4 regions of the Priestia sp. 179-F W1.4 NHS genome follow, and region 4 is predicted to be linked to each of the others. Evidence: riboswitches for the same ligand, from Rfam matches in the RefSeq annotation. Region 4 holds a riboswitch; each other region holds the start of a gene.

Region 1 (5,108 bases), on a different contig from region 4:
ATGAGTATTTGCAAGCAGCTGCACTCCTGCATGATTTTCATCAATTTCTAATGACGGAAAGATTTCTCCTCTGTCTTCAATCATTGATGTGCCTCCCCATTCAAAGGTTGGCAGATTATCTTTTAACCATGGATCTGCTTTTGCAATAGCTATAATATATTCTTCCACTTCTTTTGATACTTGGTCGTACGATTCATTAGGATAATAGTGAACGGTGATCCACAGCCTGCATTCATCTGCAATAAAAGCAGCATGTCTTCCGCCTTCGATTACTGCTGGATTAATCGTATTTGTCCCTGGCAAAAATCCTGGATAGCTCTTTGTAACAGCCCAGTGACGCTCCAATTCTTGTAGCCCTCCGATCACTTTTGCCATCTTTTCAATAGCGCTTGCGGCTAACAGCCCTCCTCCAGCATGAATCATACTTCGGCGTGTACCGTCATGATAGGTTTTACTGCTTTTTATCGTAATCCATCCCGTGATCACTCCGCCTTGACCTTGAATATGTAAATCACTTGTATCGACTACAAGCGCAAAATCAGCTGTATACCCTTTCTGACAGCATTGCAGCGTACCTGCCTCTCCTACTTCTTCTCCTACAACGGATTCAAAAATCAAGTCTCCTGGCAGCTCGATTCCTGCTTCTGTTAAAAGCTGAACTGCAAATAATGCTCCCGCCAAACCGCCTTTCATATCAGCAACTCCGCGTCCAATTATCATATTGTCTTTCACAACAGCTTCAAACGGATTGGTTTCCCACTTTTTATTTTCTTGTACCTCAGCAACATCCATATGGCCGTTAATAATCAAGCTTTGATAGTCAGCCGATTTTTGTCCTTTTAACGTTCCCACTACGATAGGGTCGTTAGAATATAAGTCCCACATATCAATGGAAAAACCGCAGTTTTTAAGAAAATCCGCTACGTACAGCTGCGCTTCATGAGAATTTCGTGCAGGAGGCGCTGGCGTTTTATACGAAACAAGCGTTGTTAATAACTGGATTAACTCTCCTTTGCGCTCCTCCACCTGTTTGACAAGCAAATCAATTGTTTCTTTCATGTATGACACCTTCCTTTACGCATAAAAAAACACTTCTTTCGCAGGAAAGAAGTGTTTTTGTTTATGTACACAAAATTATTATAACGAGTTCGTAAGGAAATCCCATACAAAACATCCATTACAATACCTCTTTCCTACGCTAGTATTACCTAGTTCAGGTTATAAGGGTTAAGACTTATCGTCTCTCTCAGCTTCGAAAGCACCCCTAGTGGTGTTGTATCTCTATGAAATTAATCTATTATCATATGTTTACCTGTAATAGTTTTATCATAGTAAAGCGTTTTATTCAATAGAAAGGTTCATGATATGGTAATGAAAATAGTTTCCTTTTTAGTAGTAAAAGAAAAAGCACACACCTTTTTCATGCAGTGTGTGCTCTTTGTTTTTGTGACATTACTAGTTAGCTATTGGCTTCTTTAAAAATACGCCATAACTAATAGCACCAATTAAAAGCAGTCCTGCTCCTAACAGGAAAACCGCCGTAAAAGTTCCCGTTGCATCTAATATAAACCCTGTTACGATAGGAGCCATTGCCGCTCCTAGAAATCCACCGAAGTTCTGAATAGCGCCGAGTGAAGCAACTTGTTCCTTTGGTGCAATATCCGCCGCTAGAGTCCAAATGACGCCTGATGGCAGCTGTGACGCGAAGTAGCCAATCGACAATAAGACAATACTTAAGGCTGCATTATCAATAAAAGGAACGGGTGCTACCGATGCTGCGGCTAAGATTGCCCCGCCTACAATTGGTATTTTTCTTGCCGTTACTGCATTAATTCCTTTTCGAATAAATCTATCTGAAATTACACCACCAAGCAACACTCCTATGATTCCTGCTAGAAACGGAATAGCAGCAATCCAGCCCGTTTGTTTTAGGCTAAAACCGCGCTCTGTTTCTAAGTAGCTAGGAAGCCAAGTTAAATAAACCCATATCGTAAACATAATTCCGAAATTCCCGATAATCATAAACCATGTGCTTTTATATTTAAACAGCTGTGACCATTTTGCTTGTGAGGTATGACTGATTTTTATCTCTTCTTTAGGGACAGCTTTCACTTTATTGGCAACATAATCCGGATCTCGGTATATCTTTAGCCAAACAAACATCACAATAAAGCCTGCTGCTCCTATAACAACAAACATTCCTCTCCAACTCATTGTTAAAAGCAGTACCGTTAGAAGTGGCGGAGCAATCGCATTAGCAATTTGAGACCCTGTATTAATAATCGAAGTAGGAAGGCCGCGCTCTTCTTTTTTAAACCATCTTTCCGTCACTTTAATTCCTGAAGTAAAAAAAGGAGACTCCGATACACCAAGAAGCATTCTCATGGCATAAAGAGCAGAATACGTGTTAGTAAATGCACTTGCTACCGTTGCCACAGACCATAGGCCTGATGCCCATGCAAACATTTTTTTCGGCCCGTATTTATCAACCAGCCAGCCTGCTGGTAGATTTGCTAAGGCATATGGCCAGAGAAAAGCTGAAAGCAAAAGACCCATTTGTGTAGAAGACAGCCCAAACTCTTTGGCAATCGTGGTATTAGCGATGCTTAAATTAGAGCGGTCTAAATAGTTAACAACTGCTCCAATTAGCAATACAATAATAAGCCACCAGCGTATATTCGTCTTTTTTACATCTTGCTTTACAGGACCTAAACCTTTGTTAACGCTTTCATTTAATTTAGATGTAACCGCCATAGAATATCCCTCCATAACCTTAATCGTTATAGTGAATGAGCTGTTTGCTTATTATCAAACAGCCCTGTTCACTAGAAATGCATGAGTTTATTCAGAACATGAACCAATTATTAAACACTGCTCTTTGGACGAATGCTATTTAGTTTATCATCTAATTCTTTGACTTCTTCTTCTGTTAAATCTATTTGAGGAGATCTCATGCCACCAACATCAATGCCTCTCAATTTTAATGCTTCTTTAAAATAAGACATGTTGCTTCCGTTTAAAAGAGCTTCACAATATTGAATAGCAACTTTTTGCATCTTTCTCGCTTTTTCTAAATCATTCGCTTTAAAGGCATTATAAGTCTCTACAAAAGGTTCGGGATAAACGCCCGATACACCGGAGACAACTCCTTCACATCCCATAGCCAGAGCTGCTAAAAATAAACGATCGGTTCCGGGAAGAACAGAAAAGTTTCCATCGTTAATATTTAAATAATCATTTACGCGTAAATAGTCAGGGTAGCTATATTTAATACCAATTACATTCTTGCATGAATCTGCCACTTTTTGAGCTACCTCTGCCGTTAAATCATTGCTTGAACACTGAGGAATATTATATAAATATACGGGAAAATCATTCGGGACACTGTTTGCTACTTTTATAAAATACGTTTCTAGTTCGTTATCGTTTGCTCCAAAGAACATAGGCGTAACTACTCCGATACCGTCGGCGCCAATTTCATAGGCATGTTTTGCAAGCTCAATTGTATCTTCTTCATTCATAGCTCCTACATGTATGAATACGGTTACACGATTAGCCGCTTGTTTCACTACTGTTTCTGCAACTTGCTTTCTTTCTTTGACAGATAGACGAAGCATCTCGCCCGTGGTACCAAGCGGATACAAGCAGTGCACTCCTTTTGAAATTAAAAACTCTGTTAAATTTACTACTTTCTCTAAATCTACTTCACCCGTTTTAGTAAACGGTGTAACCATTGCTGTTGTAACTCCGTATAAATGTTTCATTTCCTTCTCCCCTTTGTTAGTAGTGAATTACTCTATATTTAGTAAAACGTTTTAGTACAACGTTTTACTAATAAAAAAATAAAAAGCTTGCTCTTATATTTTTGTAAATCGGTCTCTTTTTAAAGAGACCTCATGAATGGCATTGCTTTTTATTTGATTCTCGTTGTATTACGATGAATAATTTCCAAATCAAATATCTGTTGGTCCACATCCCCATATGGATCAGAAATTGTTTTAACTAAAAGCTCTCCTGCACAATAGGCCATTTTTTCTACCGGCAAATTGACAGTCGAAAGTTTTGGGTTAGTAAATTTAGAGAACTCTTGGTTATCAAATCCCATCACTTCACAATCAGCTGGCACAGAGATGCCGTAGTCATTAAGAGCAGAAAGAGCTCCTAATGCAACATGATCACTCAAACAAATCACAGCGGTTGGAACTTTTCCTTGTTCAATAAGCTGTTTGATGCTGTCATACCCACCTTGTTCTGTATATGAACAGTAATGGTGACAATACGTAACATCAGTCTGTTCAATTCTATCTGTTACGCCTTTTACTCCTGCTTCTAAAGCCTGTGAAGACACGTCTGGAACTAAAATACTGATATGTTGATGATTATTACGAATAAAATGATCTGCTACCGCTTGGCCCGCTTCATAATTTTTGGATTGTATAACAGAGTATATAGATGATACACGATTAAATAAAACAATCGGAACACCAGGTTTAGATCGGTGAATATAAGCCTCATCAGCTGCCGTTGTATTCGCAATAATCGCTCCGTTAAAATATGAAGATGTTTGAAGACCTTTTACAGAGGAAATACCTTCTTCATTTTGAAACGTTTCGACTAATAATTTAATAGTAGGGCCGCTTTTTAATGAAGCTATGTAGTTTTGAATACCTGTAAGAATGCATCCCACTAACGATACGCGCGTATCAATTGGCCAAATAAGAGCAATTGTTAGCTGCGCTGATTTGTCTTGTCCCCGCAAGTTACGCGCAGACATATTGGGGATATAGCCTAATTTTTTTGAAGCTGCAATTACACGCAGTTTAGTAGCTTCAGAAATTCTGCTTGCTCCCGGTTTGTTGTTTAAAATGAGGGAGGCAGTCGTAATTGAAACATCTGCTGCTTTTGCAATATCTTTAATTGTAACCAGATGACCATCTCCATTTTTAGTTTAACGTTTTACTAAACTTAGTATAACGCTTTCATTTTAGTTTGACAATTCTTTTTTCTTCCGCTTAAATAAAAAAATGGATTCGATGATGAATCCATTTTTCCTTTTAGACATTGATAAGCTTAAGTTTTTGTCCCGGTCTCACTAATGAAAGCAGCTC
Region 2 (5,108 bases), on a different contig from region 4:
TCGATCCATCTTACATCTTTGTCCCACCGGTGGTGCTGAGCGGCTTTTTTCTTTAATACGTGTGCATCTTCTTCTGTTACAGCGACTTTTAATAAGCCTTTTTGAATGAGCTCTACGTCGATAGCCGTTTTTTCTTTTAGTTCCTTCACCAGTTCAGGAAACATGCTTCTGCTCTTAATAGCAAGGTCTAAAAGAGGACCTTCTTCATCAATTTCAGCTTGAGCACCTAAAATACCAGCGGCTGCACTTGAAGCTTCACAACCAACTTGATTGCGTTCAAGAATAGCTACTGACGCTCCTTGTTTTGACAAATGATAAGCGATAGAAGAGCTGATTATACCTCCTCCGATTAACAGTACATCATAATGCTGCTTCATTTTCTCCACCTCCAGATGTCCATATATGAGAATATTGTTTAATCGCTTTCAGGGGATCTTGCGCAAGCATGACACCAGACATCACGGCTATACCGTGTGCTCCTGTTTGAAGTACCTCTTTGGCATTTACAGGTGTAATTCCTCCAATGGCAATAACCGGTATCTGCACAGCGTCTACTACTTCTTTTAGTGCCGCTATCCCTCGACTTTTTAATTCTTTTTTTGAATGTGTTGAATAAATATGTCCGTATAAAATGTAGTGAGCACCATCTTTTTCAGCTTCTAAAGCCTCTTCCACAGAGTGAACTGACTTTCCAACAATAAGAGAAGGAAATGCGTCTATAACAAACGAAACGTCTAAACTATGATAGGCAAGCTGTACACCTTTTGCTTTTAAAGCATGCGCTACATCAACTCGGTCATTCACAATAATTTTAGAGCGACAAAATGGTAGGCTTTCTAGTAAACATTGAATCTGCTTTGCCGTTTTCTTTTTTTCTCTAATATGAATGGCGCCCGCAAAAGGCGCGATAGCCGTTAAAATTTTTTGAAGCTCTTCGATTGGCTGCTTATCTGTTGTAATGACATGAAATTTAGGAATATCCACATGATCGAAACCTTTCCATTCAGAATAAAGAGAAATTTCAATCACTTCATCTTGTGCAGAGGGCTTTATTACATACAAAAAACCACTCTACAACGTAGAGTGGTTAGCATGCATCGTTATGTAAACATGATCGCCACTTCCCTACGCTGGTCCAAACCAGATCAGGTTCAAAGGGTCCGAAATACATCCGTCTCAGCTTCAAAAAGCTCCCCTAGTGATTGCTATTTATTGATTTTGTTTTTGCACTTAAAATTATAACACAACTAGATGTAAATACAATATCTCTTTATGCTCTTACGGCTCTCTTCCTTTTATAGATGTATCTTTTAAGCTTCTTTACTAAGAGGCCCGGCGCACCGAATCATTCTGCTTTTTATATAGTTAGTAATCGGTATAGTCGTCAAATTCTTCTTTGTCTTTTTCCTTTTTCCGATCCCATATAAACAGCAGGAGTAACATAATAAAAGTTAGAATATAAAAACCGTAAAAAATAAATGCCGCCACAACATTTATAAATAAAAATAAAAAACCAATGATCTGACCTGCAACAGCTACAATCAACAAAATGTATTTCCAAACTTCTGCTTTTCTATCCATTCTCTACTTCTCCGTCTTTTTGTTTTTCCCTACTAGAAACGTTCTCTTTACTTATAATAAAAACGTTCCTGCCAGTAAACCGACTGTAAATAAACCAACTGTTCCAAATGCTGAAATCCCCACGTACGCCAACATTTTCCGATAAGATTTTTCCCGAATTAACTGTACGGTTTCCACACTAAACGTTGAAAAAGTGGTAAAGGCACCAAAAAACCCAATGCCAATCATTAAAAATATTGAATCATCATAAGCATGACTCGGAACCTTTCCATAATAACTACCGTAAAAAAGACCAAGCCCAAACGCCCCGAGCAAGTTTACAAACAGCATTGAGACTGGAAAAGGAGGGTTTGAAACTGTTTTTGTAACTTTTAAACCCAAAAGATAACGGCATATTCCTCCAGCTGCCCCGCCAAGTGCCAAGCTCACTATGCTCATTTACTTCACCTCATGTACTTTCACTAAATTTTTCCCTGCCGCTTCACCGCATAGATAGCCTGCTAAAGCAAGAAGGATTCCACCTACTAAAGAGACAATGACATAAATGGCTCCCCAAAATAAATGGTGCTGAGTGAGAGAAATGACGTCTCCTGCAAAGGTTGAATACGTTGTAAAACCGCCGCACACGCCAACTCCTAGTCCAAGCTTTATCCATTCTTTTGGCTTTTTCCACGCAAAAAATCCTGTTAATAGGCCTAGTATGAAGCTTCCTAATAGGTTTTCAATTACCGTTCCTATTGGATAGCCCGTATATAATAAGGAAAGATTTAGCAAATAACGCGCATATGTACCAGCGATAGCACCAAAGGCAATTGAGATTAAGTTTATGGCTTTCATCATATCGCTCCGTTTCATAAATTCTTCTTTAAGTGTACCATAAGGAATTTATTTCTACCTTAACATTTAACTATATGTTTATTGCACCAAAAGTCATGAAAAAATGAAAGAGAAAATCGTCGCATGAAACTTCCTTTTTACTCCTCAAATATCCCTTAAAAATCCACTTAATCCAAATTTTAAAATCTTTCTGTATCCTTATGACAAACCGTGTATAGAAGGTATATTTCCCTTATTTTAAGTCACATTAATCGTATAAGTTTTTTTTGTTGACTTTTGCTGTGTTCTTGTTTAGTATCACAGAGTATCATTTCCTATCAGAATACTAGGGGGTTTAGAAAATGAAGAAATTTGCTGCACTTTTGTCGCTACTATTAGCTTTCACAGTTGTGCTTGCCGCATGCGGTTCTAGCTCAAAAAATGAAGCAAACAATGGAGACAATAAATCTTCACAAGAGGATTTATATAATAAAGTGAAAAAAGATGGCGTATTAACAATTGGAACTGAAGGTACATACCCTCCGTTCACTTTTCATGATGACAAACAAAAGCTAACTGGGTTTGATGTAGAATTGGCTCAAGAAGTAGCTAAACGTCTTGGCGTAAAAGCTGAGTTCAAAGAAACACAGTGGGATGGCATGTTTGCCGGATTAGATGCTAAACGCTTTGACATGATTGCTAATGAAGTGGGTATTCGTGAAGATCGTCAAAAGAAATACGATTTCTCTGACCCATACATCCAGTCAGGCGCCGTATTAATTGTTCGTAAAGACGAAAAAGATATCAAATCATTTAAAGATTTAAAAGGAAAAAAATCAGCACAGTCATTAACAAGTAACTACAAAGACATGGCTCAATCTTATGGTGCAAACATTACGAGTGCTGAAGGTTTTGCTCAAGCAGTAGAACTAATGAGCGCAAACCGTGTTGATGCTACAATCAACGATAAATTATCGTTCCTTGACTATAAGAAAAAGCACCCTAACGCACCTATCAAAATCGCGGATGAAAAATCCGATGGTGCTGCAAGCGGCTTTATGTTTAGAAAAGACAGCGGTAAGTTAGTGGATGAAGTAAACAAAGCATTGAAAGATATGAAAAAAGACGGAACATACGCAAAAATTTCTAAGAAATGGTTTGGCGAAGATGTTTCTCCTAAATAATATTTTTCCTGATGGAGAGCGATTGAATCAATTGATTTCAATCGCTCAATCATCTCTCTTACCAATGCTAAAGGGAGCTATTCAATATTCTATTCCACTAACATTAATAAGCTTTGCCATAGGCATTGTGTTAGCTGTTTTAACAGCACTTGCTCGCTTGTCTTCAAGTAAGATATTAAACATAATTGCACGTGTATATGTGTCAATTATTCGTGGAACACCTTTGCTTGTGCAATTATTTATCATTTTCTACGGATTACCTAACTTAGATATAACAATTGACCCATTCATCTCTGCTGTTATTGGATTTTCATTAAGTGTAGGTGCGTATGCATCTGAAATTATCCGAGCAGCGATTCAATCTATTCCTAAAGGACAGTGGGAAGCTGGCTACTCACTCGGTATGACCTATTCCCAAGCGTTAAGACGGATTATCTTACCGCAAGCAGCACGTGTATCGATTCCGCCATTATCTAACTCTTTTATTAGTCTTATTAAAGACACGTCACTTGCATCGCTTATTCTTGTTTCTGAAATGTTCCGTCAAGCTCAAGAAATTGCTTCAACTAACTATGAGTTTTTACTTCTTTATAGTGAAGCAGCGCTCTTGTACTGGGTTATGTGTACAATCTTATCCATTATCCAAGGACGTATTGAAATAAGACTAGATCGTTACGTGTCTAAATAACCGTTTCAAGTAGCTAAAGGAGTTTTTTATATGATTAATATCAAAAATTTGCATAAATCATTCGGTGATTTGCAAGTATTAAAAGGGATTGATTTGGAAGTTGAACAGGGCAAAGTAATTGTATTAATCGGCCCTTCTGGATCGGGTAAAACTACTTTTTTACGTTGCTTAAATCTGTTAGAAATCCCAACAGACGGTACAATTGAACTTGATAAAAAAAGCATGAATTTTACCAAACCTGTTCGTAAAAAAGACATTACTTCATTTCGAAGCCTAACAGGTATGGTCTTTCAAAACTATAACTTGTTTCCTCATAAAACTGCGCTTGAAAATGTTATGGAAGGTCCTGTAATTGTAAAAGGCATTTCTACTCAAGAAGCAGAAAAAAGAGGGAAAGAATTATTAACACGAGTTGGTTTAGGAGATAAGCTTGACTTTTATCCTTTCCAGCTATCAGGCGGACAACAACAGCGTGTTGGCATCGCCAGAGCAATGGCGATGGACCCAAAAGTTATGCTGTTTGATGAGCCTACTTCAGCTCTTGACCCTGAGCTTGTAGGAGACGTTCTTCAGGCCATGAAAGACCTGGCGAAAGAAGGAATGACGATGGTTGTGGTAACTCATGAAATGCGCTTTGCCCGCGAAGTAGCAGATGAAGTTATTTTTATGGATCAAGGTGTCATTATGGAAAGAGGTACACCGGATCAAATATTTTCAAATCCTCAACAAGAGCGAACACGTCAATTCTTGAATATGATTCATTAAAAAGGTTGCACATTTTCACGTGCAACCTTTTTCTTTATTTGGCTACTGCTTTTTTCATTAACTCTGTAATGTAC
Region 3 (5,108 bases), on a different contig from region 4:
AAAAAAAGCTCTCTATTCAAAAGAATAGAGAGCTTTTTTTATTCGTATTTTTTCACTGTTACTTGACATTCTTTTAACGGGATAAGCTTCGACTTTTTCGTCCATTTGTATCCTAACCAAACAATTAAGAATAAAGGCAGTCCGATATAAGAAACAAGTACACCGTACCAGTCAATCGAGTCACCCATAAACGCCGAATAGTTTTGGCCTAAAATAACAACGGCACATAAAATAAAGGCAAAGATAGGGCCAAATGGGAAAAGTTTTGCATGATATGGAAGTTCACTCAAATCATGACCTTGAGCAACAAATGCTCTTCTAAAACGATAGTGGCTAATCGCGATTCCTAGCCAAGCAATAAAACCAGACATACCAGAAGCGTTAAGTAACCATGTGTATACCGCACCGTCTCCAAAGAATGAAGCACCAAATGCAAGTGTACCGACAAGCGCCGTTGCGATTAAGGCATTAACCGGAACGCCTCGTTTATTCACTTTTGCTAAGAACCTTGGTGCTTTTCCATCTTTCGCTAAGTTCCACAGCATACGCGTAGAAGCATACATACCTGAGTTACCAGCAGATAAAACAGCTGTTAAAATAACGGCATTGATAGCTGATGCAGCAAACGCTAGACCTGCTCGTTCGAATATTAAAGTAAACGGACTTACTCGCACATCATCACTTGCTAACGAATCCGCTGTGTATGGAATAAGCATCCCGATAACAAAAATAGCTAAAATATAAAATAACAAGATGCGCCAGAAGACTTGTTTCACTGCGCGAGGAACCGTTTTTTCTGGATCTTCACTTTCTCCAGCTGCAACTCCAAGCAACTCTGTTCCTTGGAATGAAAAACCAGCTGCCATAAAGATACCTAGTACAGTGAAGAATCCACCGTGAATCGGTCCATCACCAAGCGTGAAGTTTTTAAAACCTGGTGCTTCATTGTTAAAGATACCAAAAATCATCATAATACCAATAACTAAAAAGATAATAACCGTTACTACTTTAATTAACGAAAACCAAAATTCAGATTCACCAAATCCTTTTACAGAAAGGTAGTTAAGCCCAAACATAATTAATAAAAACAGGGCACTCCATAAAATAGAAGAAGAGTTCGGGAACCAAAATTTCATAATAAGGGCTCCAGCGGATAATTCAGCTGCAATCGTAATAGCCCAGTTATACCAGTAGTTCCAGCCGAGAGCGAAACCAAAGGATGGATCTACAAAACGAGACGCATACGTACTAAATGAACCAGCTTCAGGCATATAAGCTGCGAGCTCTGCTAGACTGGTCATCAAAAAGTAAACCATTACGCCAATAATAGCGTAAGCTAAAAGCGCTCCCCCAGGTCCTGCTGTGTGAATTGCTCCACCACTTGCTAGGAATAAGCCGGTTCCGATGGCTCCTCCTAATGAAATCATCGTTAAGTGGCGAGATTTCAACCCACGTTTTAATTCTTGCTGCTCTTGCATAGATAAATACTCCTTTCGAATGTACGGAAAGAGACGGGATAACATAAAAAAAGCCCGCAGTATATGTGCGCGCTTTTAAATCTGAAAACCGCGTCAACCTTCCGTGAAGATAGCTCTTCACATCACTCGCATGATGTGACAGTTCTGTTCCTGTTCGGAGACAGCCCCAGCTTAAATCAACCGAGAAGTGATTTAAACTTCGGCAATTTTTCCTTTCAAGCAACATCCTCAATGTTCTCTGCATTTCCGTTACTTTACTATTAAAAACTGCGACCTCTACCTCATCGATTAGGATGAGGGTTTTTTATATTCAATTGACATAAAAGAAGTATAACAAATACTAAAACGATTGTCATTATAAAAAATAGATTCAGAAAATAGAAACATCTTTGAAATCTCTCGAATCTATTTTGTTACGTATGGTATAATAAACGTTGTCTTTATACTACATAAATATCCAAACGTACCACAGGGGGAGCCGCCGTGCTGAGAGTGAACGAAATGTTCAGACCCTTTGAACCTGTTAGTTAACGCTAGCGTAGGAATGTGGGAATAGTAGCATACCTATTTGCTTACTCCTGTGTAAACCGTTTGATATGAATGATTCAAAAACAGGAGTGAGAAACGTGAATAAAGCATTACCTTTACAGGCTAAAATTGAAATAGCTATTTTTGCAGCATTGGCACTTCTACTTGACCTTTTGCCTTCAATTAAAATTGCGACGGCTGTGAGCATTTCGTTCTCCATGGTGCCCATTTTTATTATGTGCTTTCGCTGGGGAGTAAAAGGCGGGGCTCTATCTGGTCTATTATGGGGGCTTTTGCAGTTAGCGACAGGAACAGCTTATATTTTAACAGCGCTACAAACATTTATTGAATATATTGTAGCTTTTGCTTTTATAGGTTTTGGAGGTATTTTTTCACAATCTATTAAAACAAATTTAGCTACCAATAACAGATCAAAAGCTTTTATTTTAATTGTTTTATCCCTTATTATCGGCAGCTTCGCACGTTATTTCTGGCACTTTATTGCTGGTATTATTTTCTGGGGATCGTACGCACCAAAGGGTATGTCCGCTCTGTGGTATTCTTTTTCAATGAACGGTATTTCAATGGTAGGGTCACTAATAGCCTGCTTAGTCATTCTTTCATTGTTAATTCCATCGGCATCAAGAATGATTGTAACTAAATCACACTCATCATAAGAAAAAAGACTAAATCTGCCAAGATTTAGTCTTTTTTGTCATTTGTCACCTTTGTTTACACAAAAGTGTGTCAGGTTTGATAACATAGTTAGTGAAATATTCAAAAAACTGTTTTATGATAGTCAACATATTCAAACGAGATAAAGGATTGATCGTATGCTACAGAAATGGATCACGAGCATAGGTTTAGATATTGGAACAAGCACAACAAAACTGATTGTAAGCAAACTGTTAATAGCAAATCAACAAAATCAGTTTACGCTGCCAGGCTGTCAAATTATTGATCGTCGCGTAACGTATGCAAGTTCCATCTATACAACACCTATGGTAAACGAGGTTGAAATCGATGTTCGAAGGTTAACGCTATTACTAGAAAAAGAGTACAAAAAAGCAGGGATCTCCTTAGATCAAGTGGAGGCGGGTGCTGTGATCATCACAGGAGAAACGGCTCGGAAGCAAAATGCAGAGAGTATCGTTCACTATCTAGCTGAACACGCTGGGAATTTTGTTGTTGCAACAGCTGGTGCTGACTTAGAAGGAATGTTAGCGGCAAAAGGATCGGGAGCAATCGAACATTCTGCTGAAACCAATAAAGTGATTGCCAATATTGATGTAGGTGGAGGCACTGCTAACATCGCCTTATGTCAAAATGGAAAAGTGATTGAAACGTTTACCCTGCATGTAGGCGGAAGATTAATTCGACTAAACGAAGATGGTATTGTTACCTACGTTTCGTCTTATTTAACTGAATTTTTAAAAAATAATTCTCTGATGCTTCAAGAAGGCGAAAAAGCAACATTTGAAAAACTCTCGTCTATTTGCAAATTGCTAGCTAAAGAAACCGTGGATTATGTGAGCGCACTGAAGCAAACCTCTTTGCTGCTCGTTTCCCCTCATACAAGATCTTCTACTCGGCCAGAGACAATCATGGTCTCGGGAGGAGTAGGAGCCATGATAGAGAAGGAGAAACCAAAAACAGTGAAGGAAGTGGCCATACACGGAGACATTGGTCCGCTGCTAGCTTATCAGTTTCAAGCCATACAGGTATCTCGAGCGGCTGAAACAACGCGAGCCACTGTCATTGGAGCTGGTATGCAAAATACAGAAGTTAGCGGATCAACCGTATACATTAAATCAAAGCGGCTGCCGCTAAAAAATATTCCGATTATAGAGATACCCGTACAGCAAGAGGAGGAGTGGAATCCGCAGCTGTTTCAAGAAAGAGCTCGAACGGCATGTATGCAGGCTTCAACTGTTTTCAGCGCAGAAGATCCTCCCATTGCTATTGCTTTATCTCATTTCCCTTACTGCAGCTATAGAATGCTGCAAGAATTAGCAAAAGTAATAAGCGCTGAATTTGGTGCTTGTTTTAAAGGAGCTAAGTGCCTCGTTGTTTTATGCGAGCAGGATATTGCTAAAGCTTTAGGACAAGCACTAGCCAAACAGGAGAAAGAATTAGAAATTATTTGTTTAGATCAAATTGACTTTACCCACGGAGATTATGTCGATCTAGGGTTACCCGTAGCTGGAGAGGCAATCTCTGTTTCGATTAAAACACTCGCTTTTTCATCATAATCAACTGAACATACAAGGAGGAAACGATGTTTAAAACTACACGATTGTTAGGAGAAACATTTTCATTTTATAGCTTAAAAGAAATTATGGCCAAAGCAAACGAAGAACGTTCTGGAGATCAGCTCGCAGGAGTTAGCGCTGAGTCAATGAAAGAACGAATGGCAGCCAAACAAGTGCTAGCTGATATCACACTTGCTGATATTCGAAATTACCCGCTGCTAAGCGCAGATGAAGACAACGTCTCGGCATTAATCGAAAGTCAGGTTGATTCATCGGTTTACGACATTATTAAAAATTGGACAGTAGGGGAGTTAAGAGAATACATCTTATCTGATGAGCATACCGGAGAAGACCTTCTTGCGCTTAGCAAGGGATTAAACAGCGAAATGATTGCGGCAGCTACTAAAATTATGTCCAATTTAGATTTAATTCAAGGAGCTGCCAAGATAGAAGTGCAAACTACTTGTCAAACGACTATCGGTCAAAAAGGCGTATTGGCTTCAAGAGCCCAGCCTAATCATCCTTCAGATAACTTAAAAGGAATGAGAGCATCTCTCTACGAAGCGTTAAGCTATGGAATTGGAGATGCGGTTATCGGAATTAACCCTGTTATTGATACAACGGATAATATCTACGCGCTTTTAAATGAAACAAAAAATATAATCAACGAATGGTCGATTCCTACTCAAAACTGTGTGTTATCACATGTAACAAGTCAAATGAGAGCAATCGAAAAAGGAGCAGCTGCTGACTTGGTTTTTCAAAGTTTAGCAGGCACAGAAGCCGGTAATGATTCATTTGGGATTTCACTGTCTATACTCGATGAAGCGACAGCGTTAATTCATGAAAA
Region 4 (5,108 bases):
ACCCTGAGTATGTTGTTCTGGAAATTACGCCAAACGAAATTCGCTTTATGAATGAAGGCGAAGAAACTCCTCAAACCGTTCAGCTATAATAAAAAAAGCGCACACTGTGCGCTTTTTTTATTTTCCTACCGCTTCTTTCAATTGAGCTGCTTTTTCTTTTGGAGACGCTGCTAAGCTAATAGCGGTAATAATAGAAACACCATCTGCACCTGCTGCTACTACTTGTTTGGCATTTTCAGGCGTGATGCCACCGATTCCTACAATTGGAAAGTCAATATTCTGGTTTCGCACTTCTTCAATTAATTTTGTACCTTGCACTGCTTTTGCGTCTTTTTTTGTAGAAGTAGGAAAAACAGGTCCCATTCCTACATAATCCGCCCCATCTTTTATCGCTTGCTGCAGCTCTTGTATATTATGAACAGAGACGCCAACAATTCCTTTTCCTATTTTTTCTCGAACAATATGAGCTTTTTCATCTTCTTGTCCAATATGAACGCCATCCGCTTGTAAACGGATCGCTAAGTCAAGGTCATCGTTCACAACAAAAGGAACGTTGTGCTGCTGACAAATTTGCTGAAGTTCCTTCGCCAGCTGATATTTCGCTTCTCCTTTTAGGGCACCTTCGCCTTTTTCACGGAACTGAAACACGGTAACCCCGCCTTCAATTGCTTCTTTCAACACTTCTTTCGGATCTTTTGTACAGTTATTGCTGCCCATTATAAAATAAACTTTCAGCAGCTTTTTAATTTCTTCGTTTGTCATTTTCCCGCTCCTTTTAACGTTGATGTACTCTTGCATATGATTCAATATCCTGTCCAGATAAAAGATGAAGCTGATTTAACAGCTCAATTTGAAAGCTCCCCGGCCCTTCTTCACCTTTTTTCGCTGCGGCGATTTCACCTGCCACTCCGTAAAAACTTAAAGCAGCAACGCTTGCCTCGACATATTCTTTTTCTACAGCCGCGAAAGCTCCTATAATTGATGTCAGCAGACATCCAGTACCCGTCACCTTCGTAAATAACGGGTGACCGTTGTCTACTGTATACGTTGTGTTTCCATCGGTGATCACATCTTGTTTCCCCGTAATAACAATCACTGTATCTAATTTGTTCGCTGCTTTCTCAGCAAGTTCAATGACGTCTCCTTGCCCTTCTAATGAATCAACGCCTTTAATGAGCCATGACTCGCCTACTACATTCGCAACTTCAGCAGCGTTACCGCGAATAACGGCAATATTTAATTCTTCTACAAGCTGACGTGCCACTTCTGTACGAAACGTTGTCGCTCCGGCTCCTACAGGATCGAAAATAACCGGCACGCCGTTTTCATTTGCTGATTTTCCTGCTATTCTCATCGCTTCTACTTCTTGAGCCGTCAGTGTACCCATATTTAAGACAAGCGCTCCGGCGATTCGAGCCATGTCAGCCACTTCTTCCTTCGCATAAGCCATAACAGGTGACGCTCCTAGGGCAAGCAGTCCATTTGCTGTAAAATTGGTTACCACAACATTCGTAATATTATGAACAAGCGGACTTGTATCTCTTACTTTTTCTAATTGAGCTGAAATTTTACTAATATCCATGTTCTCTCACTCTTTTCATTTAGTTTTAACACTGCAAAAAAAAGACAAAAAAGCACCTTGCATGCGCAAAGTGCTTTGGTATGTACTCACATTCCCTGCGCTGGCATTATCCAACAGGTTCAAATGGTCAACAGGCGCCCCTGTACTCTCAGCCTGCCCCGCGCAAGCTCCCATACTATTCTTGTTACGTTTAAAGTTTACTATTAACCTTTTTTATTTGCAACCATTTCACTGTTTTGCCCATAAAATAAAGCTTCGCTATAGGCTGAGTGGTGTTGTAAATCTTACAGCTTTACTAAAAGCATCATTAAAAGACCTCCAGTAAACTACTGGAGGTCTTCTATTCCCTAAAAATTCTATCATTTTTCCTTCTCGTTATTTCTCTTGAATCGCTTGATTTCTCACAGCTGTTTTTCGGTCCTTCCCTGCTCTTAAAGATAAAAGAAAACAAAGCTGCAGTACAAGTGCAGCTGATACGTACGGGTAATTAATGTTTATATCAAAAAGAAAGCCTGCTACAACAGGTCCAATAATATTACCAAGACTTGTATAAGCAGAATTTAGTCCGGCTACATACCCTTGGTCGTCTTGTGCCATCATCGACATTTGCGTGCTGATTGCCGGACGTAAAATATCTGTTGCTAAAAAGACGATAAATGTCACAACAATAATAAGCCAGTACGTGTGCACAAATAGTGTAAGTAAAATAAAAAGTCCCGTCATCATCAAGCAAAACGAAATCACTCTTTTTTCACCGAACTTATTTAAAATCCAGCCAAAAATCGTAACCTGCACAACAGCCCCTGCAATAGAGCCAAACGTAATAACAAACGCAATATCTTTTGGCGTAAAGCTAAATTTATGATCAACAAATAGTGAAAAGATCGTTTCATAATTGGATAATCCAAACGATGTCACAAAAACGATAATTAAACTTAAAAAATAAGGTTCTTTGTAGGAATTCATAAGCTGCAGCAGCAGCCGATCTTCTTTTGGATTCTCATTGTTTGAAACAGCATGACCTTGTACAGGACGAGACTCCGGCAAAACAAAAAGCGTAATCACTGCAGCCAAGCCTCCTGCTACTGCGGCCATGTAAAATGGCACGCGCATGCCGTATTCAGCTAAAAAGCCTCCAATACCGGGCCCGATAATAAATCCTGTTGTAATCGCTGCCGTCACATAGCCCATTCCTTTAGCCCGTTCTTTAGCAGACGTCACGTCCGCTGTATAGGCCATAACAGCAGGCATAATAAGCGCGGCCCCGACCCCGCCTAGCATTCTGGATACAAATAATAAAAGAGGTGTACTCACTGAACCAAAGAACCATTCAGACAGGGCAAAAACAATCATTCCCGCTACAATAATTTTCTTTCTCCCTAACGAGTCTGATAATCGCCCAGCTAAAGGCGAAAACAGAAATTGAGTTAGTGAAAATACCGCTACTAAAAGCCCCATCACGCTGCCGTTGATATGAAGCTCCGTCATGTAGGTTGGCATAATTGGAATAACGAGACCGATTCCCGTAAAGATAATAAAAATATTTAGCATGAGCAGCAAAATCGCCGCTCGATTTCTTAACAATAATGACATATAAACCTCCTGATTACAAAAATACTGAACGTTCGGTCTATAAAAATACAAAATAATGAGGGATTACTCATTGCCGCAATAAGCATCCCCGCTTATTTAAGAAGACCTTGCTATAATTCCGTTTAAAAATACATCGATTGCTGAATGGTAAAGCTGCAGGGCATTTTCCGTACTCGTTTTTCGAGACACGCGGCTCATTCCAACAAACAACCCTTCTAAAATTACTGCAAGTTGCTCTGCATTTTTATGAGAAAACTCGCCTTCATCGATGCCCTGTTGCAAAAGTTCCCGGTTAAACTCCACGTGTCGTTTCACCATCTCATCAATTCGCTCTTCGATGTCGCTGCCCTTCTCCTCGTTGTTAAAAAACTCATCCGCAGCTTTCGTAAGAGGATGATTCAAATCATCTAAAATGATTTGCTCCGCTATTCCAAAAAGCTTATCTCTTGTTGTTTTGTAAAGAGACTCTCTTTCTTTCCAGTTTCGTTCCCACTCAAGATCCCATTCGTCTATTAAATAAAGAAAAAGCCCTTCTTTACTTTTAAAGTGATAATAAATATTCCCTTTACTGCTTCCCGTAGCTTCTACAATTTCCTCAATAGATGTAGCTTTATAGCCTTTTTGAGAAAACAATGCTTTAGCGGCATCTGCCACTTTTCTTTTGGTTTGTTCACTTTGAAGCTTTTTTTTATTCAAGCTATTTCCACCGCCCCGTACATTTATTATTTATACTGAACATTCGTTTTGTATTATCTGACACCTATACTACATAGGAAAAACCTTTTTGTCTAGTGAGAAAACCTAGTTTATACCTTTTTATATAAATCATGACCAAAACAAAGCCTCCTAAAAAGGCTTTGCCTAAAAAGCTTACTTGCTAACAGGATAAATGACAGCTGCTTGCCCGCACAGTTTGCATACAAATAAACAAATCATCTGCGCCTTCTTTCCTGTCTTTTAATCATTCAATTTCTTTGTCATAAACACACTGTATGGATCTTCTTTGTAGGTAGAAAACGGTTCGCACTCGTAAAATCCAAAACTGGCGTATAGCTTTCTAGCCGGTTCAAAAGCGGGTGCAGATCCTGTTTCTAAGCTTAAGCGTCGGTACCCTCGTTTTTGCGCTTCATTTATTATGTACTGCAGCAGCTCTCTAGCAATTCCTTTCCGCAAATGAGCGGTAGCTGTTCGCATCGATTTAATTTCTCCGTGGTGCTCATCTAACTCTTTTACAGCTCCGCACCCTGCTAGCTGACTTCCTTCCCACACGCTCCAAAACGTAATATCACGTTGTTTTAAACTTTCAATATCTAGAGCATGAATACTTTCAGGGGGGAATGTAAGTTCATTCCTTGGAGATGAGAACTTACTAGTTCAATAACTTCATTGTTCGTTAAGTGGTCTCTTTTTATTTTAATCATCTTCTCTTCCTTCCTGCTACTAAAGGGTGGTCAACTACAAACCGACTTATGAATACATTCACTGTCGACCTTTAAAAATCCTTTTATACACTCCCTTCTTTTTCTCTAGTTATTAAAACAGACTTTGCCAAGCAGATGTTTCATACATTGTTAAACGGAGGTGAAATTCGTTGAAGAAAGTTTTATTTTGTCTTGTCCCTCTTTTGTTTTTATTATCCGCCTGCTTTAGTGATCCTGTTCAAGATGATTTAATCGATTATAACAATCAAGATTTAAAGAAAGCCGCTCAGCTTGAAAAAGAGGCGATTGACGCATACGATTCCGTTACAGGCGCTAACTACACAAGTGACGCTGTTATGTACGATACGATGACGAGTGAAGTCATTCCTACCTATCGTAAATTTGTTGACGAACTGGAAAACATCGATGTAGAAACCGACGATCTTCGAAAGGTTCATGAAGGCTATATAAAGGCTGCCAATACCCAGTATAATGCTTTTATTAAAATTGTC

Evidence for each region. Region 4 has a riboswitch for thiamine pyrophosphate ahead of thiM (hydroxyethylthiazole kinase). Riboswitches for the same ligand answer to the same signal wherever they lie in the genome.
Region 1: linked by a shared signal. The riboswitch ahead of ACH0CI_RS14900 (acetylornithine deacetylase) and the one ahead of thiM (hydroxyethylthiazole kinase) in region 4 are both predicted to bind thiamine pyrophosphate.
Region 2: linked by a shared signal. The riboswitch ahead of ACH0CI_RS24020 (thiamine phosphate synthase) and the one ahead of thiM (hydroxyethylthiazole kinase) in region 4 are both predicted to bind thiamine pyrophosphate.
Region 3: linked by a shared signal. The riboswitch ahead of thiT (energy-coupled thiamine transporter ThiT) and the one ahead of thiM (hydroxyethylthiazole kinase) in region 4 are both predicted to bind thiamine pyrophosphate.

Annotation. Positions count from the first base shown of each region.
Region 1 covers NZ_JBIQFF010000002.1:870,187-875,294, forward strand. The annotation lists gene ACH0CI_RS14900 (acetylornithine deacetylase) at 1-1,059, opposite strand, end outside; TPP riboswitch at 1,174-1,276, opposite strand; gene ACH0CI_RS14905 (MFS transporter) at 1,456-2,754, opposite strand; gene ACH0CI_RS14910 (dihydrodipicolinate synthase family protein) at 2,865-3,764, opposite strand; gene ACH0CI_RS14915 (LacI family DNA-binding transcriptional regulator) at 3,914-4,774, opposite strand; partial or broken gene ACH0CI_RS14920 (LacI family DNA-binding transcriptional regulator) at 4,787-4,927, opposite strand; gene ACH0CI_RS14925 (MupG family TIM beta-alpha barrel fold protein) at 5,055-5,108, opposite strand, start outside.
Region 2 covers NZ_JBIQFF010000008.1:62,384-67,491, forward strand. The annotation lists gene thiO (glycine oxidase ThiO) at 1-377, opposite strand, end outside; gene ACH0CI_RS24020 (thiamine phosphate synthase) at 361-984, opposite strand; TPP riboswitch at 1,106-1,207, opposite strand; gene ACH0CI_RS24025 (hypothetical protein) at 1,366-1,581, opposite strand; gene crcB (fluoride efflux transporter CrcB) at 1,633-2,019, opposite strand; gene ACH0CI_RS24035 (fluoride efflux transporter FluC) at 2,020-2,418, opposite strand; gene ACH0CI_RS24040 (amino acid ABC transporter substrate-binding protein) at 2,760-3,581, shown strand; gene ACH0CI_RS24045 (amino acid ABC transporter permease) at 3,565-4,269, shown strand; gene ACH0CI_RS24050 (amino acid ABC transporter ATP-binding protein) at 4,300-5,034, shown strand; gene ACH0CI_RS24055 (nucleoside hydrolase) at 5,069-5,108, opposite strand, start outside.
Region 3 covers NZ_JBIQFF010000005.1:43,782-48,889, reverse strand. The annotation lists gene ACH0CI_RS20705 (hypothetical protein) at 1-2, shown strand, start outside; gene ACH0CI_RS20700 (amino acid permease) at 39-1,478, opposite strand; lysine riboswitch at 1,581-1,765, opposite strand; TPP riboswitch at 1,940-2,040, shown strand; gene thiT (energy-coupled thiamine transporter ThiT) at 2,105-2,683, shown strand; gene ACH0CI_RS20690 (ethanolamine ammonia-lyase reactivating factor EutA) at 2,840-4,258, shown strand; gene ACH0CI_RS20685 (ethanolamine ammonia-lyase subunit EutB) at 4,285-5,108, shown strand, end outside.
Region 4 covers NZ_JBIQFF010000003.1:335,066-340,173, reverse strand. The annotation lists gene ACH0CI_RS16935 (pyridoxamine 5'-phosphate oxidase family protein) at 1-89, shown strand, start outside; gene thiE (thiamine phosphate synthase) at 118-762, opposite strand; gene thiM (hydroxyethylthiazole kinase) at 776-1,582, opposite strand; TPP riboswitch at 1,658-1,766, opposite strand; gene ACH0CI_RS16920 (MFS transporter) at 1,958-3,175, opposite strand; gene ACH0CI_RS16915 (TetR/AcrR family transcriptional regulator) at 3,272-3,871, opposite strand; partial or broken gene ACH0CI_RS16910 (GNAT family N-acetyltransferase) at 4,133-4,596, opposite strand; gene ACH0CI_RS16905 (hypothetical protein) at 4,767-5,108, shown strand, end outside.